Regions from separate parts of the Amycolatopsis sp. WQ 127309 genome, predicted to be linked through region 2. Evidence: riboswitches for the same ligand, from Rfam matches in the RefSeq annotation. Region 2 holds a riboswitch; each other region holds the start of a gene.
The links. Region 2 has a riboswitch for cobalamin ahead of metE (5-methyltetrahydropteroyltriglutamate--homocysteine S-methyltransferase). Riboswitches for the same ligand answer to the same signal wherever they lie in the genome.
Positions count from the first base shown of each region.

Region 1: linked by a shared signal. The riboswitch ahead of MUY22_RS00695 (CbtB-domain containing protein) and the one ahead of metE (5-methyltetrahydropteroyltriglutamate--homocysteine S-methyltransferase) in region 2 are both predicted to bind cobalamin.
Region 3: linked by a shared signal. The riboswitch ahead of MUY22_RS34890 (prenyltransferase/squalene oxidase repeat-containing protein) and the one ahead of metE (5-methyltetrahydropteroyltriglutamate--homocysteine S-methyltransferase) in region 2 are both predicted to bind cobalamin.

Region 1 is NZ_CP095481.1:154,254-160,553, forward strand. It holds gene MUY22_RS00680 (Dyp-type peroxidase) at 1-1,193, shown strand, start outside; gene MUY22_RS00685 (DeoR/GlpR family DNA-binding transcription regulator) at 1,242-2,027, shown strand; gene MUY22_RS00690 (ROK family protein) at 2,385-3,284, opposite strand; cobalamin riboswitch at 3,296-3,447, shown strand; gene MUY22_RS00695 (CbtB-domain containing protein) at 3,478-3,687, shown strand; gene MUY22_RS00700 (CbtA family protein) at 3,706-4,476, shown strand; gene MUY22_RS00705 (DUF4190 domain-containing protein) at 4,540-5,175, shown strand; gene MUY22_RS00710 (cobyric acid synthase) at 5,179-6,300, opposite strand, start outside.
Region 2 is NZ_CP095481.1:5,845,730-5,852,029, reverse strand. It holds gene MUY22_RS27600 (ribonucleoside-diphosphate reductase subunit alpha) at 107-3,088, shown strand; gene MUY22_RS27595 (ribonucleotide-diphosphate reductase subunit beta) at 3,102-4,175, shown strand; cobalamin riboswitch at 4,224-4,418, shown strand; gene metE (5-methyltetrahydropteroyltriglutamate--homocysteine S-methyltransferase) at 4,517-6,300, shown strand, end outside.
Region 3 is NZ_CP095481.1:7,731,626-7,737,925, forward strand. It holds gene MUY22_RS34870 (hypothetical protein) at 1-30, shown strand, start outside; gene MUY22_RS34875 (hypothetical protein) at 53-256, shown strand; gene MUY22_RS34880 (serine hydrolase) at 263-1,123, opposite strand; gene MUY22_RS34885 (hypothetical protein) at 1,225-2,106, opposite strand; adenosylcobalamin (AdoCbl) riboswitch at 2,315-2,463, shown strand; gene MUY22_RS34890 (prenyltransferase/squalene oxidase repeat-containing protein) at 2,531-5,041, shown strand; gene MUY22_RS34895 (hypothetical protein) at 5,046-5,909, shown strand; gene MUY22_RS34900 (ABC transporter substrate-binding protein) at 5,906-6,300, shown strand, end outside.

The DNA of each region.
Region 1 (6,300 bases), 5.4 Mb from region 2:
TCGCCGAGGTCGGCGGGTTCAAGAGCGGCGGCGCCCCCGGGACGCCGTACGTCGGCGCCGGGCTCACCGCGGCGGGCTACCGCGCGCTCGGCGTCGAGAACGTCCCGCAGGACGAGGCGTTCCTGCGGGGCATGGCGGCGCCGGACACGCGGCGGAAGCTGAGCGATCCGCCGCGCTCGACGTTCGATCCGGGCTACCACGGCGAAATCCACGCCGTCGTGCTCGTCGGCGACGCCACCGACAAGGCGATGACCGCGCGGCGCAACGAGATCCTCGACCTGCTGCCGGACTCCGTCGCCGTCGTGGCGGAGGAAACCGGGCTCGGCCGGGTCAACGCGCGCGGCGAAGGCATCGAGCACTTCGGCTACGTCGACGGCCGCAGCCAGCCGTTGTTCCTCACCGAAGACGTCGACGCGGAAAAGAACAACACCGACGGCATCAACGTCTGGAATCCGGCGGCGCCGCTTTCCCAGGTATTGGTGCCCGACACCGCGGCGCCGGATCCCGGCGTGCATTTCGGCAGTTACTTCGTTTTCCGCAAGCTGGAGCAGAACGTGCGCCGGTTCAAGCAGGCGGAAGCGGACCTGGCCGACACGCTGAGCCTCACCGGCGACGACCGCGAGCGCGCCGGCGCGATGATCATCGGCCGGTTCGAGGACGGCACGCCGCTGACCACCCAGCGGGAGGACGGCGCCGAGAGCCCGGTGTCGAACAACTTCACCTTCGACAGCGACCGCGACGCGCTCAAGTGCCCGTTCCAGGCGCACATCCGGAAGACGAACCCGCGCGGCTCGGGCGGCGCGGAAGCCGCGGCCGACGAACGCCTGCACCTGATGGCCCGCCGCGGCGTCACCTACGGCGAGCGTCCGGACGACCCGAACGCCGACCTGCCGCCCGGGGCGCGCCCGAGCGGCGGGGTCGGGCTGCTGTTCATGGCCTTCAACTCCGTGCTGGGCAACCAGTTCGAGTTCACCCAGGCGATCTGGGCGGACAACCCGGGCTTCCCGATCGTCGACGGCGTCACGCCGGGCCTGGACCCGGTGATCGGCCAGGGCGCGCGCGGGTCGTCGGACTACACGGTCGACTGGGGCGGCTCGGCGCAGCGCGCGGCGGAGCCGGTGCCGCAGTCGGTGACGCTCAAGGGCGGCGAATACTTCTTCATGCCGTCGCTCGCCTTCCTACGCTCGCTCTGATTACCCGGTACCTTTACCGCTCCTGGTGAAGCGGCGAAAGGGACGGGCTTGGACCGGCACGAACGGCTCAGCGCACTGCTGGACATGGTGGGGCAGCGGGACAAGATCGACGTCGAGGCCTCCGCGGAGGAGCTCGACGTCTCCCCCGCCACGATCCGGCGGGATCTGGACCACCTGGCCGGTCGCCAGCTGCTGACCCGCACGCGGGGCGGCGCGGTGGCGAGCAACGTCGCGTACGACCTGCCGTTGCGGCACAAGGCCGCGCGCAATGCGCCGGAGAAGCAGCGCATCAGCGCGGCCGCCGCACGGCTGGTCGAGCGCGGGATGGTGCTGGGCCTCAACGGCGGCACCACGAGCACAGAGGTCGCCCGCGCGCTGGCGCTGCGCCCGGAGCTGGCCGAGCGCGACGGCTCGCCGGCGCTGACGGTGGTGACGAACGCGCTCAACATCGCCCACGAGCTGGCGGTCCGCCCCAACATCAAGATCGTCGTGACGGGCGGCGTGGCCCGCCAGCACTCCTTCGAGCTGACGGGCCCGCTGGCCAGCCTGTTCCTCGACCAGATCACCCTGGACCTGGTGTTCCTGGGCGTGGACGCGTTCGACCCCGAGCGCGGCGCGTACGCCCACCACGAAGGCGAGGCGAGCATCAACCGCCTGCTGGCATCGCGAGCGCGTCAGGTGGTGGTGATAGCGGACAGCGGCAAACTGGGCGGCCACGCGTTCGCCCGCATCTGCGACACCACGGCGGTCCACCAGCTGATCACGGACTCGGGAGCGGACCCGGACCAGATAGCGGCCTTCGCAGCGGCGGGAGTCGAGGTCGTCACGGCCTGACCAGCCGTCGGTGGTGACGTCGCCGGGCGGCCCGCGGCGAGGTGTCCGGCGATGACTACACCCCAGCGAGCGGCCCGAGGCCCCTTCCGCTCCGATCGGCGTCGCGCTCGGCCGGTGTGGAAACCCCCAGCCCCCCAGACCAGCCCCCACCACTCCCTGGGGGGCGTCCCACGTCCAGTCTATCGCCCCTGACCTGCAAAAACGGGCTCCGGCAAATCTGTGGACAACTGCCCGGCTGTGGACAAGCGACTTGACACAGCCGGGCAGATCCGTCAGAGACGTCAGAGACACAGCCGGGGCGGATCCGAAAGAGGCACAGCAGCTCCGTCAGCGCGCCGCCAGGGCACAGCAGCTCCGTCAGTGCGCCGCCAGCCGGTCCAAGGCCAGCAGCCCCGCCCCCAGCCGCCCGGCCTCGTCGCCCAGCTTCGCGATCCGCAGCTCCGGCATCCGCTGGAAAGTCAGGTGCGACGCCAGCCAGTCGCGCACCGGCTCGAGCACGTAGTCCGCCGCCGTGAACAGCCCGCCGCCCAGGACGATCACCTCCGGGCCGAGCAGCGTCAGCAGCGTCCGGATGCCGTGGCCGAGGCCGTCCAGCGCGTCCTGGACCACCTCCACCGCGACCTCGTCGCCGTGGCGGGCCAGGTCGACGACCTCCCGCGCGCCGTCGGCGGGGCGGCCCGTGCGTTCGGTGTAGCGGCGGGCGATCGCCGCCGCCGAGGAAATCGCCTCCAGGCAGCCGGTCGCGCCGCAGCCGCACTTCAGCGAGTGGCCGACGTCGATGTGGCCGACCTCGCCCGCCTGCCCGCCCGCGCGGTGGATGCGGCCGTCGAGCAGCAGCGCGGCCGCGATCCCGGTGCCGACCGGGATGAACGCCGCGTTCCGCGCGCCCTGTCCGGCGCCGACGCGGAACTCGGCGATGCCGCCCGCGGTGACGTCGTGGCCGAACGCCACCGGCAGCCCCAGCCGGTCCTCCAGCAGCTCGCCGAAGTGGACCTCGCGCCAGTCGAGGTTGGCGGAGAAGTGGCAGATCCGGGTCTCCTCGTCGACGATCCCCGGCACCACCACGCCGACCGCGGCCGGTGTCACTGTGCCGGCCTGCCCGGCCAGCATGTCGACGATCTCCGCCACCTGCTCGGCCAGCGCCGTGCCGTCCGCGCTGCGCGCCGTCTCGGCCCGCAGCGTCGCCTTCGGCTGCAGCTGCTCGTCGAGCAGCGCCGCCTTGATCGTCGTACCGCCCACGTCGAGGGCCGCCACCATTCGAGTCACCGGCGCATTGTCACATTGACGGGCCCGGAAGTGCGGACCTACGCTCAACCGGCAAGACGACGGAATCCGGAACGCGGTGCAAGTCCGCGCGGTCGCGCCACTGTGACCCCCGCCAGGGGGAAGCCAGACCCGGACCGTCGTATGAACCCCGATGAGGCCGCGAAAGCCCGAGGAGGCCCCCACCATGTCGCAAGCGGCAGTCCCCGCCGTTCCGCTCCCGGTCCGGATCCCGATCCGTGAGATCGTCCCGTGGGCGGTGTTCGTGGTGCTCCTCGCCCTGATCGCGGTGTACTTCGTCAGCGCCGAGCAGGGCGCCACCTCGATCTTCGCGAACATGTACGTCCACGAGTTCGTGCACGACGGCCGGCACCTGCTGGCCTTCCCCTGCCACTGATCGGCGGCACGTACTCCCATGATGAAGTCCCTGCTGGTCCGCGGCATGCTCGCGGGCCTGATCGCCGGCGTGCTCGCGTTCGGTTTCGCCTACGCCTTCGGCGAGCCGCCGGTCGACACGTCCATCGGGCTCGAAGAGACCCTTTCCCACGACCATGCCCACGGGACGGACGCCGACGCCGGCGCCGGGCAGGCCGCCGAAGCGCCCGAAGAGGAGCTCGTCCCCCGCGACATCCAGAGCACCGTCGGGCTGCTGGCCGGCGTGCTGGTCTACGCCGTCGCGATCGGCGGGCTGCTCTCACTCGCCTTCGCGTTCGTCCAGGGCCGCCTCGGCAGCCTCCGCCCGCGGGTGACGGCGTTGCTGCTCACCGGCGGCGCGTTCGCCGTGGTGTTCCTGATCCCGTTCCTCAAGTACCCGGCCAACCCGCCCGCGGTGGGCCAGCCGGGCACGATCGGCTCGCGCACCGAGCTGTACTTCGGGTTCGTCGCCGTCTCCCTGCTCGCGGGCATCCTCGCGACGGTGTTCGGCCGCAAGCTCGCGGACCGGTTCGGCGCGCTCAACGGCTTCCTCCTCGCCGCGGCGGGCTACCTCGTGGTGGTCGCCCTGGTGGCGTGGCTGATGCCGGTGGTCGACGAGGTCCCCGCGGCTTTCCCGGCGTCGACGCTCTGGCGTTTCCGGACGGCGTCGATCGGCACCCAGGCCACGCTCTGGCTCGCCCTGGGCCTGTCTTTCGGGGCCCTCGCGGAGAAGTCGCTGACCAAGAAGACCCCGGCCGCCGTTATTTCGTGATCAAGAACCAGGCGTCGCTCCTCTAGGGTTCCCCGCCGGGTCGGGGGACTCCGGAGGGGAATCTTGTTCGACGAAACACGCTCCACGCTGTCCAGCCACGACCAGACGACCGTCCGCGGGCTCGTCGATCCCGCCGGGACCGACGGGTTCGCGATCGCGTCGCTCGTCTGCGGGCTGCTCGGGCTCGTCCCGCTCGGCGTGGTGTTCGGCTGGCGCGCGCTCGTCCGGATCGGCGGCAGCGGCCGGTCCGGACGTGGGCTCGCGATCGCCGGGCTGACGGTCAGCGTGGTCTGGCTGGGCTTGGGCGTCAGCCTGATCACGACCGGGCCGAAACACGTCACGCAGGCGGCGCCCGGCCCGGACCACATCCAGGGCTTGGCGATCGGCGACTGCCTGGACGCGGACGGCGAGCAGGTGATCCGGGCCGCCTGCGACGCGCCGCACGACGAGCAGATCGCCGACCGGGTCGACGTCAGCGGCGGGTACGCGACCTACCCGGGGCTCACCACGCTGCGGGAGCTGGCGCAGCCGTTGTGCCGGATCGCGGGGGCGGCGTACTTCACCCACGGCACCCCGCCGCCCGACCTGGAGTTCCTGGCGCACGTCCCGACCGAGTCGTCCTGGAACGCCGGGGCCCGGGAGGCGACCTGCACCTTCGGAAAGCCGGACGGCAAGCTCGCCGGGCCGCTCCAGCCCTGACCGTCAGGGCGCTCCGGGCGGCACGAACGGCAGGCCCGCCGGCGCGCCCAGTTCCAGCAACGTCAGCAGCGCCGCCGTGTCGAGGTGCTCGCCGACGGCGTCCGCCAGCCGGTCCAGCATGTCCTCGCGCAGGTCGGCGAAGCCCGGCGCGTCCGGGGACGGCGTCCACGAGACGCCCGCCTGCGCCGTCGCTTCGGTGAGCCATGCGCGGCGGAAGGCGTCGTTCTCGAAGGCGCCGTGCCAGAGCGTGCCCCAGACGGCGCCGGCGCGGTGACCGTCCAGAAAGGACTCCAGGGGCGCGGACGCCGTCACCGAACCGTGGTGGATCTCATAGGCGTCTACACGGGTGCCGCGCCACTCGCCCGACGGGCGAGCGAGCACCTTCTCCTCGGCGAACGTCACCCGGGCCGGCAGCAGGCCCAGGCCCGGTACCTCGCCGGCGCCGGACTCGACGTCGTCCACAATGGAGTCCGCGAGCATCTGGTAGCCGCCGCAGATGCCGAGGACCGGCTTCCCGGCCGCGGCGCGGGCCGCCAGCGCCGTGTCGAGACCGCGGGCACGCAGCCAGGCCAGGTCGTCGACTGTGGCGCGAGAACCGGGCAGCACGACCACGTCCGCCGCGGCGACCGTGTCCGGGTCGGCGGTCAGCGACACCGTGACGCCGGGTTCGGCGGCGAGGGCGTCGACGTCGGTGGCGTTGGACGCGCGCGGGAACCGGACGACGGCCACGCTCAAGCCGCCGCGGTGGGCCTCCCGGCGCCAGCCGGCCGCGGCCAGGGCGTCCTCCGAGTCGATCCACACCCGGTGGAGCCAGGGCAGCACGCCCAGCACCGGCCGGCCGGTGACCTTCTCCAGGCTGTCCAGGCCCGGGCGCAGCAGCCCGACGTCACCGCGGAACTTGTTGACGACCCAGCCCGCGACCAGCGCCTGGTCCTCGGCCGAGAGCAGCGCGAGGGTGCCGAACATCGCGGCGAGCACGCCACCGCGGTCGATGTCGCCGACGACGAGCACCGGCAGCCCGAACCGCCGCGCCAGCCCCAGGTTGACGTAGTCGCCGCCGCGCAGGTTGATCTCGGCGGGGCTGCCCGCGCCTTCGCAGACGACGACGTCGCAGCGCGCGCTGAG
Region 2 (6,300 bases):
ACGGGGAGACCGCTGCAGAGTACTGCCGGGCAGCTTCGAAGAACTTGCAGCACATGGCCTCATGAGACCCTGTGGCGATCCAACGCGTCCAAATTTGGAGACACGCATGTCAGTCGAAACCGGTCAGCGGCCGCCCGCCGCCGCCGACTCCAGCCCCACCGCGATCCGGGTCATCCGGCGGGACGGCAGCGTGTCGCCGTTCGACGCCGGGAAGATCTCGGTCGCGCTGACGAAGGCGTTCCTCGCGGTCGAGGGCGGCGACGCCGCCGCGTCCTCCCGCGTGCACCACGTCGTCGCCGAGCTCACCGAGCAGGTCGAGACCACCCTGCTGCGCCACGCCGGTCCCGAGACCGCGCTGCACATCGAGCAGATCCAGGACATCGTCGAGCTCGCGCTGATGCGCGGCGAGCACCACAAGGTCGCCCGCGCCTACGTCCTCTACCGCGAGGAGCACAGCAAGGCCCGCAAGGCGACCGAGCCCACGACGCCCGCCGAGGCCACGCTGAGCGTCAAGGGCGTCGACGGCGTGCTGCGTCCGCTCGACTGGGCCCGCGTGTCCCACGTCGTGGGCGAGGCCGTCGCCGGGCTCGACGACGTCACCGCCGAGCCGGTGCTGGCCGAGGCCAAGCGCAACCTCTACGACGGCATCAGCGCCGACGAGCTCGCCCTGGCCCAGATCATGGCCGCCCGCGTGCTGGTCGAGCAGGAGCCGAACTACTCCTACGTCAGCGCCCGGCTGCTGCTGGACAAGCTGCGCGGCGAGGCCCTGAGCTACCTCGCGAAGAAGCCGCGTCTGGCCAGCCAGGACGAGATGGCCGGCGAGTACCCCGCGTACTTCCGCGACTACCTGCGCCGCGCGGTCGAGCTGGAGCTGGTCGACGGCGAGCTGCTCTCCTTCGACCTGGACAAGATCACCGCGGCCATCGAGGCCAAGCGTGACCTCGACTTCGGCTTCCTCGGCCTGCAGACGCTGTACGACCGGTACTTCCAGCACCACAACGGCGTCCGCTTCGAGCTGCCGCAGGCGTTCTTCATGCGCGTCGCGATGGGCCTGGCGATCCGCGAGGACGACCGCGAAGCCCGCGCCATCGAGTTCTACGAGCTGCTCTCGACGTTCCACTTCATGGCCTCGACGCCGACGCTGTTCAACTCGGGCACCACCCGCGCGCAGCTGTCGTCCTGCTTCCTCACCACGGTGGACGACGACCTGGACTCGATCTTCCAGGCGTACAAGAACAACGCGCTGCTGGCTAAGTACTCGGGCGGCCTCGGCAACGACTGGACCCCGGTCCGCGGCCTCGGCGCGCACATCAAGGGCACCAACGGCCAGTCCCAGGGCGTCGTGCCGTTCCTCAAGATCGCCAACGACACCGCCGTCGCGGTGAACCAGGGCGGCAAGCGCAAGGGCGCGGCCTGCGCGTACCTCGAGACCTGGCACGTGGACATCGAGGAGTTCCTCGACCTGCGCAAGAACACCGGTGACGACCGCCGCCGCACGCACGACATGAACACGGCCAACTGGGTGCCGGACGAGTTCCTGCGCCGCGTCGAGGCCGACGCGCAGTGGACGCTGTTCTCGCCGAACGAGACCCCGGACCTGCACGACCTCTACGGCAACGCGTTCTCGCAGCGCTACGCCGAGTACGAGGCGATGGCCGAGCGCGGCGAGATCAAGGTGTTCCGCAAGATCCGCGCGGTCGAGCTGTGGCGCCGGATGCTCACCATGCTGTTCGAGACCGGCCACCCGTGGATCACGTTCAAGGACCCGTGCAACCTGCGCTCGCCGCAGCAGCACGTCGGCGTCGTGCACTCGTCGAACCTGTGCACCGAGATCACGCTGAACACCAACAGCGAAGAGGTCGCGGTCTGCAACCTCGGTTCGGTCAACCTGCTCAAGCACGTCACCCCCGAGGGCCTGGACACCCAGCGCCTCGAGAAGACCGTGCGCACGGCCGTCCGCATGCTGGACAACGTGATCGACATCAACTTCTACACGATCCCGGAGGCGCGCCGCTCCAACCTGCGTCACCGCCCGGTCGGCCTGGGCATCATGGGCTTCCAGGACGCGCTGTTCGAGATCGGCGTCCCGTTCGCCTCCGCCGACGCCGTGAAGTTCGCCGACGTCTCCATGGAGCACCTCTCCTACTACGCGATCTCGGCCTCGACCGACCTCGCCGAGGAGCGCGGCCAGTACCAGTCGTTCGAGGGATCGCTGTGGAGCAAGGGCATCCTGCCGATCGACTCGCTGCAGCTGCTCATCGACGCCCGCCGCGGTGACGGCCTCGACGTCGACACCTCCACCACGCTCGACTGGGCGCCGCTGCGCGAGCGCGTCAAGACCGTCGGCATGCGCAACTCCAACGTGATGGCGATCGCGCCGACCGCGACGATCTCCAACATCTCGGGTGTCGGCCAGTCGATCGAGCCGCTGTTCCAGAACCTGTTCGTCAAGTCGAACATGTCCGGCGACTTCACCGTCGTCAACCCGCACCTGGTCCGCTCGCTCAAGGAGCGCGGGCTGTGGGACGAGGTCATGGTCAGCGACCTCAAGTACTTCGACGGCAGCCTCGGCAAGATCGACCGGGTGCCGGACGACCTGAAGGCGCTCTACGCCACGGCGTTCGAGATCGAGTCGAAGTGGATCGTCGACGCCGGTTCGGTGCGCCAGAAGTGGATCGACCAGGCGCAGTCGCTGAACCTGTACATCGCGGCGCCGAGCGGCCGCAAGCTCGACGAGCTGTACCGCTACGCGTGGCACAAGGGCCTCAAGACCACGTACTACCTGCGGGCGCAGTCCGCGACGCACGTGGAGAAGAGCACCCTGCGCGGCACCGACGGCAAGCTGAACGCCGTCTCGGCCGGCACGGCCGCCGCCACCGCGGCTCCCGCCGCTGCCCCGGCGGCTCCGGCGGCCACCCCGGCCCCGGCCCCGGCGCCCTCGCCGGCCGCGGCCGTCCCGGCGGTCCCGGTGACCGCCCCGGCCGCCAAGCCGGAGCCGAAGGAGCTGCCGAAGACGGACGTCGACTTCGTCACCACCGAAGGCGCCGCCTGCCGCATCGACGACCCCGACTGCGAAGCCTGCCAGTAAGGAACCCGAGAACATGACCAACGTGGAGACGACCGGCGTCACCGGCCTCGGTGAGATCGAGGTCGGGGCGGCCCGGATCAACGTCGACGACAAGCGCATGATCAACGCGCGCGCCGACGTCAACCAGCTGCTGCCGATGAAGTACCGGTGGGCGTGGGACAAGTACCTGGCCGGCTGCAACAACCACTGGATGCCGACCGAGGTCGCCATGCAGGCCGACATCGCGCTGTGGAAGTCGACCGACGGCCTCACCGAGGACGAGCGGCAGATGCTGAAGCGCAACCTCGGCTTCTTCGCGACCGCGGAGTCCTTGGTGGCCAACAACATCGTGCTCGCGGTGTACCGCCAGATCACCAACCCCGAGTGCCGCCAGTACCTGCTGCGCCAGGCGTTCGAGGAAGCCGTGCACACGCACACCTTCCAGTACATCTGCGAGAGCCTCGGCCTGGTCGAGGGCGAGCTGTTCAACATGTACCGCGAGGTTCCGTCCATTTCGGACAAGGACGCGTGGGCGCTGAAGTACACGCAGCACCTGGAGGACCCGGACTTCGAGACCGGGACGCCGGAAGCCGACACGGCGTTCCTGCGTGACCTCGTCGCGTTCTACGTGATCTTCGAGGGCATGTGGTTCTACACCGGCTTCGCGCAGATCCTCTCGCTCGGCCGCCGCAACAAGATGGTCGGCATCGCCGAGCAGTACCAGTACATCCTGCGCGACGAGTCGATCCACCTGAACTTCGGCATCGACTGCATCAACCAGATCAAGATCGAGAACCCGCACCTGTGGACCGAAGAGTTCCAGGAAGAGGTGCGCGGGATGCTGAAGGACGCTTGCGAGCTGGAGGTCGCGTACGCGCGTGACACCATGCCGCGCGGGATGCTCGGCCTGTCGGCGCAGCTGTGCGAGCAGTACATGCACTTCATCACCGACCGGCGCGCGCAGCAGATCGGCATCCAGCCGATCTTCGGCGAGACCGAGAACCCGTTCCCGTGGATGTCCGAGGCGATGGACCTGAAGAAGGAGAAGAACTTCTTCGAAACCCGCGTCATCGAGTACCAGTCGGGCGGCGCCCTCGACTGGGACTGAGTTCTCCGGCTAGGCTCGGCCACGCCACTGGTTCGCCAGGGCGTGGCCGAGCTTTGTTGTGCGTGAGGTCACACCCTGTCGAGGCAACAGGGAACCCGGTGTGAATCCGGGACTGCCCCGCAGCGGTGAGTGGGAACGAAAGCCGTCATGTAAGCACTGAGCGCGAGCTTGGGAAGCGACGGCCGGTAGGCACGAGCGGTACGCCCACGAGTCCGAAGACCTGCCCGTGGTGCGTGCGCCGACGGCGTGCGCGAGTCCGGGCCTCGTGGGATGGGCACGCACCGAAACGCTCGCCGCCGCGCGCGTCCGGACTCCTCGAACGAGCTCGCGAGGAGAGAGCTGTGACCGAAATCGGCACCACTGTGCTGGGCTACCCCCGGATCGGTCCGGACCGGGAGCTCAAACGCGCCCTCGAGCGCTTCTGGGCGGGCAAGAACGACGAAGCCGCACTGCTGGCCACCGGCCGTGAGCTGCGGGTTCAGACGTGGCAAGGACTGCGGGACGCGGGGCTGGACTCCGTCCCGTCCAACACGTTCTCGCACTACGACCAGGTGCTCGACACCGCCGAGCTGTTCGGCGCGCTGCCCGCGCGCTTCACCGGGCTCGGCCTGTCGAAGCTCGACACCTACTTCGCGGCCGCCCGCGGCGTCCAGGACGCCCCGGCGATGGAGATGACGAAGTGGTTCGACACGAACTACCACTACATCGTCCCCGAACTGGGCCCGGGCACGACGTTCGCGCTCACCGGCTCCAAGCCCCTGGACGAGTACCGCGAAGCCCGCGCCCTGGGCGTCGAAACGCGGCCCGTGCTGGTCGGGCCGGTGACGTTCCTGCTGCTGAGCAAGGGCGACGACGGATTCCGGCCGCTGGACCTGCTCGACGGCCTGCTCGACGCGTACGCCGACCTGCTGCGGCAGCTGCACGACGAGGGCGTCGAGTGGGTCCAGCTCGACGAGCCGGCGTTCGCCGGTGACCGCTCAGAAGACGAGCTGAACGCGCTCATCCGCGCCTACCACCGGCTGGGCAAGGAGACCGCGCGGCCGAAGCTGCTGGTCGCGGGCTACTTCGGCGGCCTGGGCCGCGGGCTCGGCGTGCTGGCCCGCTCCCCCATCGAGGCGCTCGCCGTCGACCTGGTCACTGATGAGTCCTTTGTGGACGCCGTCGCGGCCGAAGGGGCGTTGCGGGACAAGGAGGTCCTGGCCGGGGTCGTCGACGGCCGCAACGTCTGGCGCACCGACCCGCAGAAGGCGCTGAGCCGGGCCGCGACCCTGCTCGGCGCGGCGGCGAAGGTCAGCGTCTCGACGTCGTGCTCGCTGCTGCACGTCCCCTACGACGTCGCACGGGAGGACCTCGACCCGCGGCTCAAGGGCTGGCTCGCCTTCGCGAAGCAGAAGGTCGACGAGGTCGTCCTGCTCGGGAAGGCGCTCGCGGGCGAGGACGTCGACCTGACGGCGGCGCGGCACGTCGTCGCCGATCGCGCGTCGGCGGCCGAGCTGGCCGACGACAAGGTGCGCGCGCGGCTCGCGGACCTGCGGCCCGAGCACACCGTCCGCGCGCCGTACGCCACACGGGCCGCGGCGCAGCAGGCGGCGCTGAACCTGCCGCCGCTGCCGAGCACGACCATCGGGTCGTTCCCGCAGACCGTGGAGGTGCGCAAGGCGCGGGCCGCGCACAAGGCCGGCGCGCTCGACGACGCCGGGTACGACGACGCGATGCGCGCCGAGGTCGAGCGGGTCGTCCGGCTGCAGGAGGAGCTGGGCCTCGACGTGCTGGTGCACGGCGAGCCCGAGCGCAACGACATGGTGCAGTACTTCGCCGAGCGGCTGGCCGGGTTCGCCGCGACCGACCACGGCTGGGTGCAGTCCTACGGCTCCCGCTGCGTCCGGCCGCCGATCCTCTACGGCGACGTCTCGCGCCCGGTGCCGATGACCGTGGCGTGGGCCCGCTACGCCCAGGGCCTGACGCCGAAGCCGGTCAAGGGCATGCTGACCGGGCCGGTGACGATCCTGGCGTGGTCGTTCGTGCGCGACGACCAGCCGCTGGGCGACACCGCCCGGCAGGTCGCCCTGGCCATCCGCGACGAGGTCCACGACCTCGAAGCGGCGGGCATCCAGGTCATCCAGGT
Region 3 (6,300 bases), 1.9 Mb from region 2:
CTGGCGGTCTGCGGCAACGTCTACTGCTGACCGGCTCGATACCCCGCTGCTTGTGACGTCGAACGGCGAAGGGCTGATCCCGCTCTCGCCGCTGCCGGGGCGCACGATCGCTCGCCCGGCCGCCTACCGCTCTCGGTTGCGGGACCTGCTCGACCTGGTGGCCGAGGCCGTGCGGATCGCCCGCACGTCGAGCGACGACTACCTTCGGCACCGAGTCGAGATCCGGGTCGGCACCACGGAAGACGATCCAGCTTGATCCCCGTCACTTGCTTCCCGAGCCCGTGGTCGAACCGATGTCGATCCGGCCGAACAGCTGCTGGGCCACGGACTTGCACACTTCGGCGCCGTAGTGGTGCTCGTGGCCCTGGTCCGGGTAGTGCACCATCACCGCGAGCACCCAGTGGTCCCACATCGCCAGGCAGTTCACCGTCCACCAGGCGCCGTGCCGGGTCCAGCCGTTCTTGACGGCCGGGTGCAGGCCCGCCAGGGCCGGGGCCTCCGGGATGCCGAACGCGGTCGCGGGGTCGGCCGACCGCATGAGGTCCAGCAGCTTGGCCCGCCACCGCGGGCTCAAGCCCGGACCGCGGGCCACGCACCGGCCGAGCAGGGTCGCCTCGGTCGCCGGCATCGTGGTCTTGGACCACCAGTTCGGGTGGATCGTCGTGTCGTGCAGGCCGCAGGTGCGGATCATCCGGGCGATCGAGTCGTCGCCGCCGAGCCGGAGGTAGAGCGTCTGCGCGGCACGGTCGTCGCTGGACCGGATCATGCGGGTCACCCGATCCTCGTCCTCGGCCGAGATCCGCGACTTCCGCGAGGCCAGGTAGTCCACCGCGAGCCAGCTCTTGATCATGGATTCGGTCGTGGTGCGCAAGGTCCCGGCACCGACCACGGTGCCGGTGTCCGTCTCGCGCAACGCCCACGACCATTCGCCCCGGACGTCGACCGCCACCTCGGCCGCCCCCGGAACCGGCGTGGCCGCCCGTGTCCGCGGGAACGACGGCGGGACGTCCGGCGCCGGTGACGTGCCCGCCGCGGCGGGCACGTTCGCGGAACGAACGCAGACCGCCGCGGCGAGCGCGCCGAGGATGACACCGACCAGGACGACGAGCACGGAATTACGCATCGAAACTCCTCGGCTGGGCCACCGATGCCGCGGAATCACGGCAATTCGAGTGCGCTTTCGGAAATGCGGAACAGATCGGATTCCGCCGGTGACGCTGATTCTCAGCGATTGAGCTGAACGGAGTTCAGCAAAGCCAGCGCGGCCTGTTCGTTGGCGCGTGAACTGTCGATTTCGAGGGTGTAGGCCCCGAGTTTCCGGTGCTGGTGCACGGGCAGCGGGTCCTGCGGAAAGCTGCTGTCCGCGGCTCTGCTGGTCAGCGACACTGTCAGCGAGAAGCATCGGGGGTCGAGCGGGGCCTTCCCGACCTCGGCGGGCGGGCAGAGCACGAGGGTGTTGGTTTCGGGTTCGCTGGTGAACGTGCCGACCTGCTGCCCGTCGGGCACCTGCAGCGACTTGAGCGGTGACGCGATCACCGGTGGCGTGGTGTGGACCTTCCCGAGCAGGGCCAGCATTTCCGCCGCTGTCACCGGTTTCGTGGTCGTCACCCGGATCCAGCGGTTCGGGCCGTCCTGCCACATGACCGACTGCGGGTGCGGGATCTGGTCCGCCGACGAGGGTTTCGCGGCCAGTGCGCTGTGGGGCGCGGTGCCGTCCCGGACGTCGATCTCGAACGCGTACCGGTGATCCTGCGCGTAGTGCAGGCCGGCGAAGTGCGGCTGGACGGCCCAGAACAGCAAGTCCCAGGAACTGTCCTCGAGGCTGATCGCCGGTGCGGCCGGGGGCACCTTGCCGGCGGCCGGCGGCTGGGTCACCGTGGCGGACGGCGGGCTCGCGAGCGTGGCCGGTGGCACCGCGGCGGTACCTCGGTTCTGCGCCCAGAAGACCCCCGCGCCGAGGGCGGCCACCGCGAGTGTCACGGCGGCGACGCTGGTCGTGTGGCGCCGCCGGACCCGGCGGCCGGCGACGGTCACCACGGCGTCGGGATCGGACGCCGGCGGCTCCTGGGCGTCCGACGCGCGGCGCACCTCGTCGAGGTCGGTCATGGCACGGTCTCCTTGCCTTCGTCGAGCTGGACGCGCAGCGCTCAGGCACCGCACACCTCTCAAGAGGTCACCTGCACCGCGTTCTGTTGCAGTTGTCTTCGAGATTGCCCGGACGGCCGCGCGCGTCCCCGGTGTGGTGAAGGCGACGTGAGTTCTGCCGTTCCCGTTCGGCTGACCAGGTGTTAGTGTCGGCTCGCTCAGTCAGCACAACTTCATGTTTTCTGCCCGTGGCAGGGGAAGCCGGTCGAAGTCCGGCACTGTCGCGCAACCGTGGGTCACCTTGGGGTGACGAGTCGGATTACCGCCTCGGGCAGGTGTTTGTCGAACCGCTGTCGCGCCAGCAGTGGGTGGACGCCCGGCCTCCCGTGGGGGCCGGTCTCTCCCTGTGTGTGTCGCGCCGGCGTCTGGGGAGAGGAAGGATCACGTGGCCGGCAAGCGGTTCAGGCCCATCGCGGCCTGGGTGTCCGCCGTCGTCGTGTTCACCGTCGGCTCGGTGACGCCGGCCTTCGCCGGTGACCTCGCGGCCTCGAAGCCGACGTCGAAGTGGCTCGCCGCGCAGCTCGCGCCCGACGGCACCCTGCAGAACCCGCTCGGTGGCGCGCTGCCCGACCACGGGCTGATGATCGACACGCTCTTCGCGATGTACGCCTCCGGCGACGGCGCGCTGGCCGCGCCCATCGTGAAGTACCTCGACGACGACCACCACGCCACCGACTACTACACGTGGGACGGCCTCGTCCCCGGCCAGGGCTACGACGCGATCATCACCGGTGGTGCCGCGGCGAAGGTGCTGGTCGCCGCGGAGATCGCCGGGCGGGACCCGAGGTCCTTCGGTGGGCACGACATGGTCGCCGAGACCCTCGGCACCATCGCGCGTTCGGGCGTCGACAAGGGCCGCGTCAGCGACTACTCGAAGAACCCCGACTTCAAGGACTTCGTCAGCAACAACGCCAACGTGTTCGGCCAGGCCCTGGCTGTGATCGGGCTGGCGGGCGCCGGCCTGACCGATCGGCTCGCGATCGACACGATGCTGAAACAGCAGTGCTCGGACGGCTTCTTCCGGATCTTCTTCGGCCTCATCCCCACCACGGAGACCGGCGACCAGGTGACACCGGACGGCCACCGGATCTCGACGTGTGACGAGGGCGAGCCGTTCGACCAGTCGACGCCGGACGGCGACGCCACCGGCGTCGCGCTCTCGGCGATGCTCGCCGCCCGCGACGCCGGTGCGGCGAACCTCGACGCGCCCATCACCAAGGCCGTGAGGTGGCTGAAGGCCCACCAGACCGCGAGTGGCGGCTGGGGCGGCGGCGTCGGCACCGAAGCGCCCAACACCAACAGCACCGGCCTGATCCTGCAGGCGCTCGCCGACGCCGGGTGCGCGGACGCCGCGATGGCGTCGGGGACCGCTTTCCTCCGGTCCGCCGAAGCGACCGCGGCCGACACGGGCACCCCGCTCGGGGATCAGCTCGGCGCCATCGCCTACACCCCGGCCGAGTACCGAGCCGCGCGCACCGCCGGGATCGGCGGGCTCGACACCTGGATCCGCGCGAGCGCGCAGGCCGCACTCGGCCTGTCCCAGGTCGGGTTCCACGACCTCACCCTCGGCCACGCCGGAGCGCAGGGGCCACCGGACCCCGGCTGCGGCCTGCCCGTTCCGCCACCGCCGCCGCCCGGCGAAAAGCCCGCGCCGACGGGGGATCACGCTGTGAAGCCGCCGGTCAGCCCGAAGGCCGGCACCCCGGCGGTGCGGCCCGGTTCGCCGCGCGGCACCGTGGTCGTCCCCGCCGACGCGCCGGCGCCGGTGACCGGCCCGACCCCGGCCGACCGGCTGGGCGGTTACCTCGCGAGCCGGCTCGTCGACGGCGACCACGTCGAGGTCGCCCAGGACGGCAAGACCTTCGTCGACTACGACCTGACGGCGGATCTCGTGCTCGCCCTGCACACGCTCGGGCAGCAGCCGGACGCCGCGGCCCGGGCGTCACGGTTCCTGCTGAGCCCGGACTCGGTCCGGGCCTACGCCCACGGCGCGCCCTACGAACAAGGCCAGGCGGCTTATGCCGAACCCCTGGCCAAGCTGGACGTCATCGCCCGCTTCGTGGCGGACCCGGCCGTCCCCCAGCTGGGCACCGACCTCGCCGCGCTGCGCACCGCGTCCGGGGAGTTCACCGACACCGGGGAGTTCGCCGACACCACCGGATCCCTGCGGCGGCACGCGTGGGCCACGCTGGCGACCACGGCCACGGCGCCGGCCGATGCCGCGGCCGGGACACTCGTCGCCCACCAGTGCGCGGACGGGCTCTTCCCGGCCGTCTTGACCGGGAAGCCGTGCGCCACCGGCGATCTCGCCGCGACGGCCGCCGCAGTCGAGGCGCTGAACGCCGTCCCGCGTGACGGCCGGGCGCCGGGCAACGTCGCGCCGGCCGGCTGGACGCCCGAACACCGGCAGGCCCTCGAGTCCGCCGCCGCGGCGCTGACCACCCGCACCGGACCCGACGGCACGGTCGCCGCGGCGGACGGGCAGCCCGATCCCGTGCTCACGGCGGCCGTCGCCGGCGGGTTCAGCTCCGCCGGGCTCGACGCGAGCAAGGCCGCACAGGCCCTCGGCGCGCTCGTCCTGGCCGACGGCGGGTTCCCGAAGAGCCCGGGCGGGCCGAGCGACCCCGGCGCGAGCATCGCCGCGGCGACCGGGATCGCCGGGCGGACCTGGCTCGACGCGGACGGCTCCCCGCTCACGACGGCGGTCCGGTTGCCGCTGGCCGAGCCGCTCGCCGCCGCGGGTGGCCACGGCGGTGTCGTCGCGGCGCCGGCCGCTCTCGGCGGTTCGGCGCTCTGGCTGGCCTTCCGCCTGTCCGGTGCCGCGCTCGTCCTCGCCTTCGCGCTGGCCGCCGGCCTGCGCCACCTGATCACCCGCACACCACGCACCAGGGGGTAACACCATGAGACGTCTTCCTTCGCTGCTGGCCGGTCTCGCCGTCCTGGCCGGGCTCGTCGTGTCGTCGGCGACGCCGGCGTCGGCGGTCGACCCGGCCAAGGGCTACACCGGGATCTGCACCGGCAACGACGCGCTGAGCGGCGTCACCGTCGTCGTCGACTTCCAGGAGCTGAACGGCAACGGCGGCACCGCCGCGCCGACGATCACCCGCTGCTCGCCGAACGCCGCCCCCGGCACGGACCGCACCGGCATCCAGGCCCTGCAGGACGCGGGCATCGCCGTCGCCGGCGTCGCGCAGTGGGGACTCGGGTTCGTCTGCCGGCTGGAAGGCCGGCCCTCGGCGACCGAGCCGATCCCGGTCTCGGGCAACCCGACGTACAAGGAAGCCTGCGTGCGGACGCCGCCGGGTGGCGCGTACTGGTCGTACTGGAACGCCACCGGCGCCACCTCGACCTGGACCTACAGCAGCTACGGCGCGCTCAACCGCAACGTCGTCCCCGGCGGTTTCGAAGGCTGGTCGTTCTCCCTGAACCGGTCCGCCAGCACGAACCCGGTGCCGCGCGTGACCCCGCTCAACCCGGCCGTGAACGCGTCCAACCCGACCGTGAGCCTGTCGGCCGACGACCTGGACCACAAGATCACCCTGGGCCAGAGCACCACCCTGACCTGGACGTCCACCAACGCCACGACGCTCACCGCGCAGTCGGTCGCCCCGGCCGCCGGCGGCGGCGCCTGGTCGGGGTCGCTGGCCGTGCCCGGTGGGACGAAGACGATCACGCCGACGGCCAAGGGCACCTACACGTACACGATCAAGGCGGCCGGCACCGGCGGCACGGTGTACTCGACGGCGACCCTGACGGTGCAGTGAGGCGGATCTTCGCGGGGGCGGCCGTCGCGGTGCTGACGGCCGCGCTCGCCCCGGGCGTCGCGCACGCCGTCGACCAGGGCAAGGGCCATCCCGGGTTCTGCACCGACGGCGCCGGGGTCACCGTCGTGCTCGACTTCCAGCAGCTGGGCGGCACGACCATCGTGCGCTGCGACCCGCAGACCGGCCGTGGCACCGGCCTGGACGCGCTGAAGAACGCGGGTTTCCAGATCGCCGGGGTCCAGCGGTGGGGCGAGGCGTTCATCTGCCGCATCGAGAACCGGCCGTCCGCGGTCGAGGAGATCCCGGTCAAGGGCAACGAGCACTACAAGGAGACCTGCGTCGACACACCGCCCGCAGCGGGCTACTGGTCGTACTGGCACGCCGGGAACAA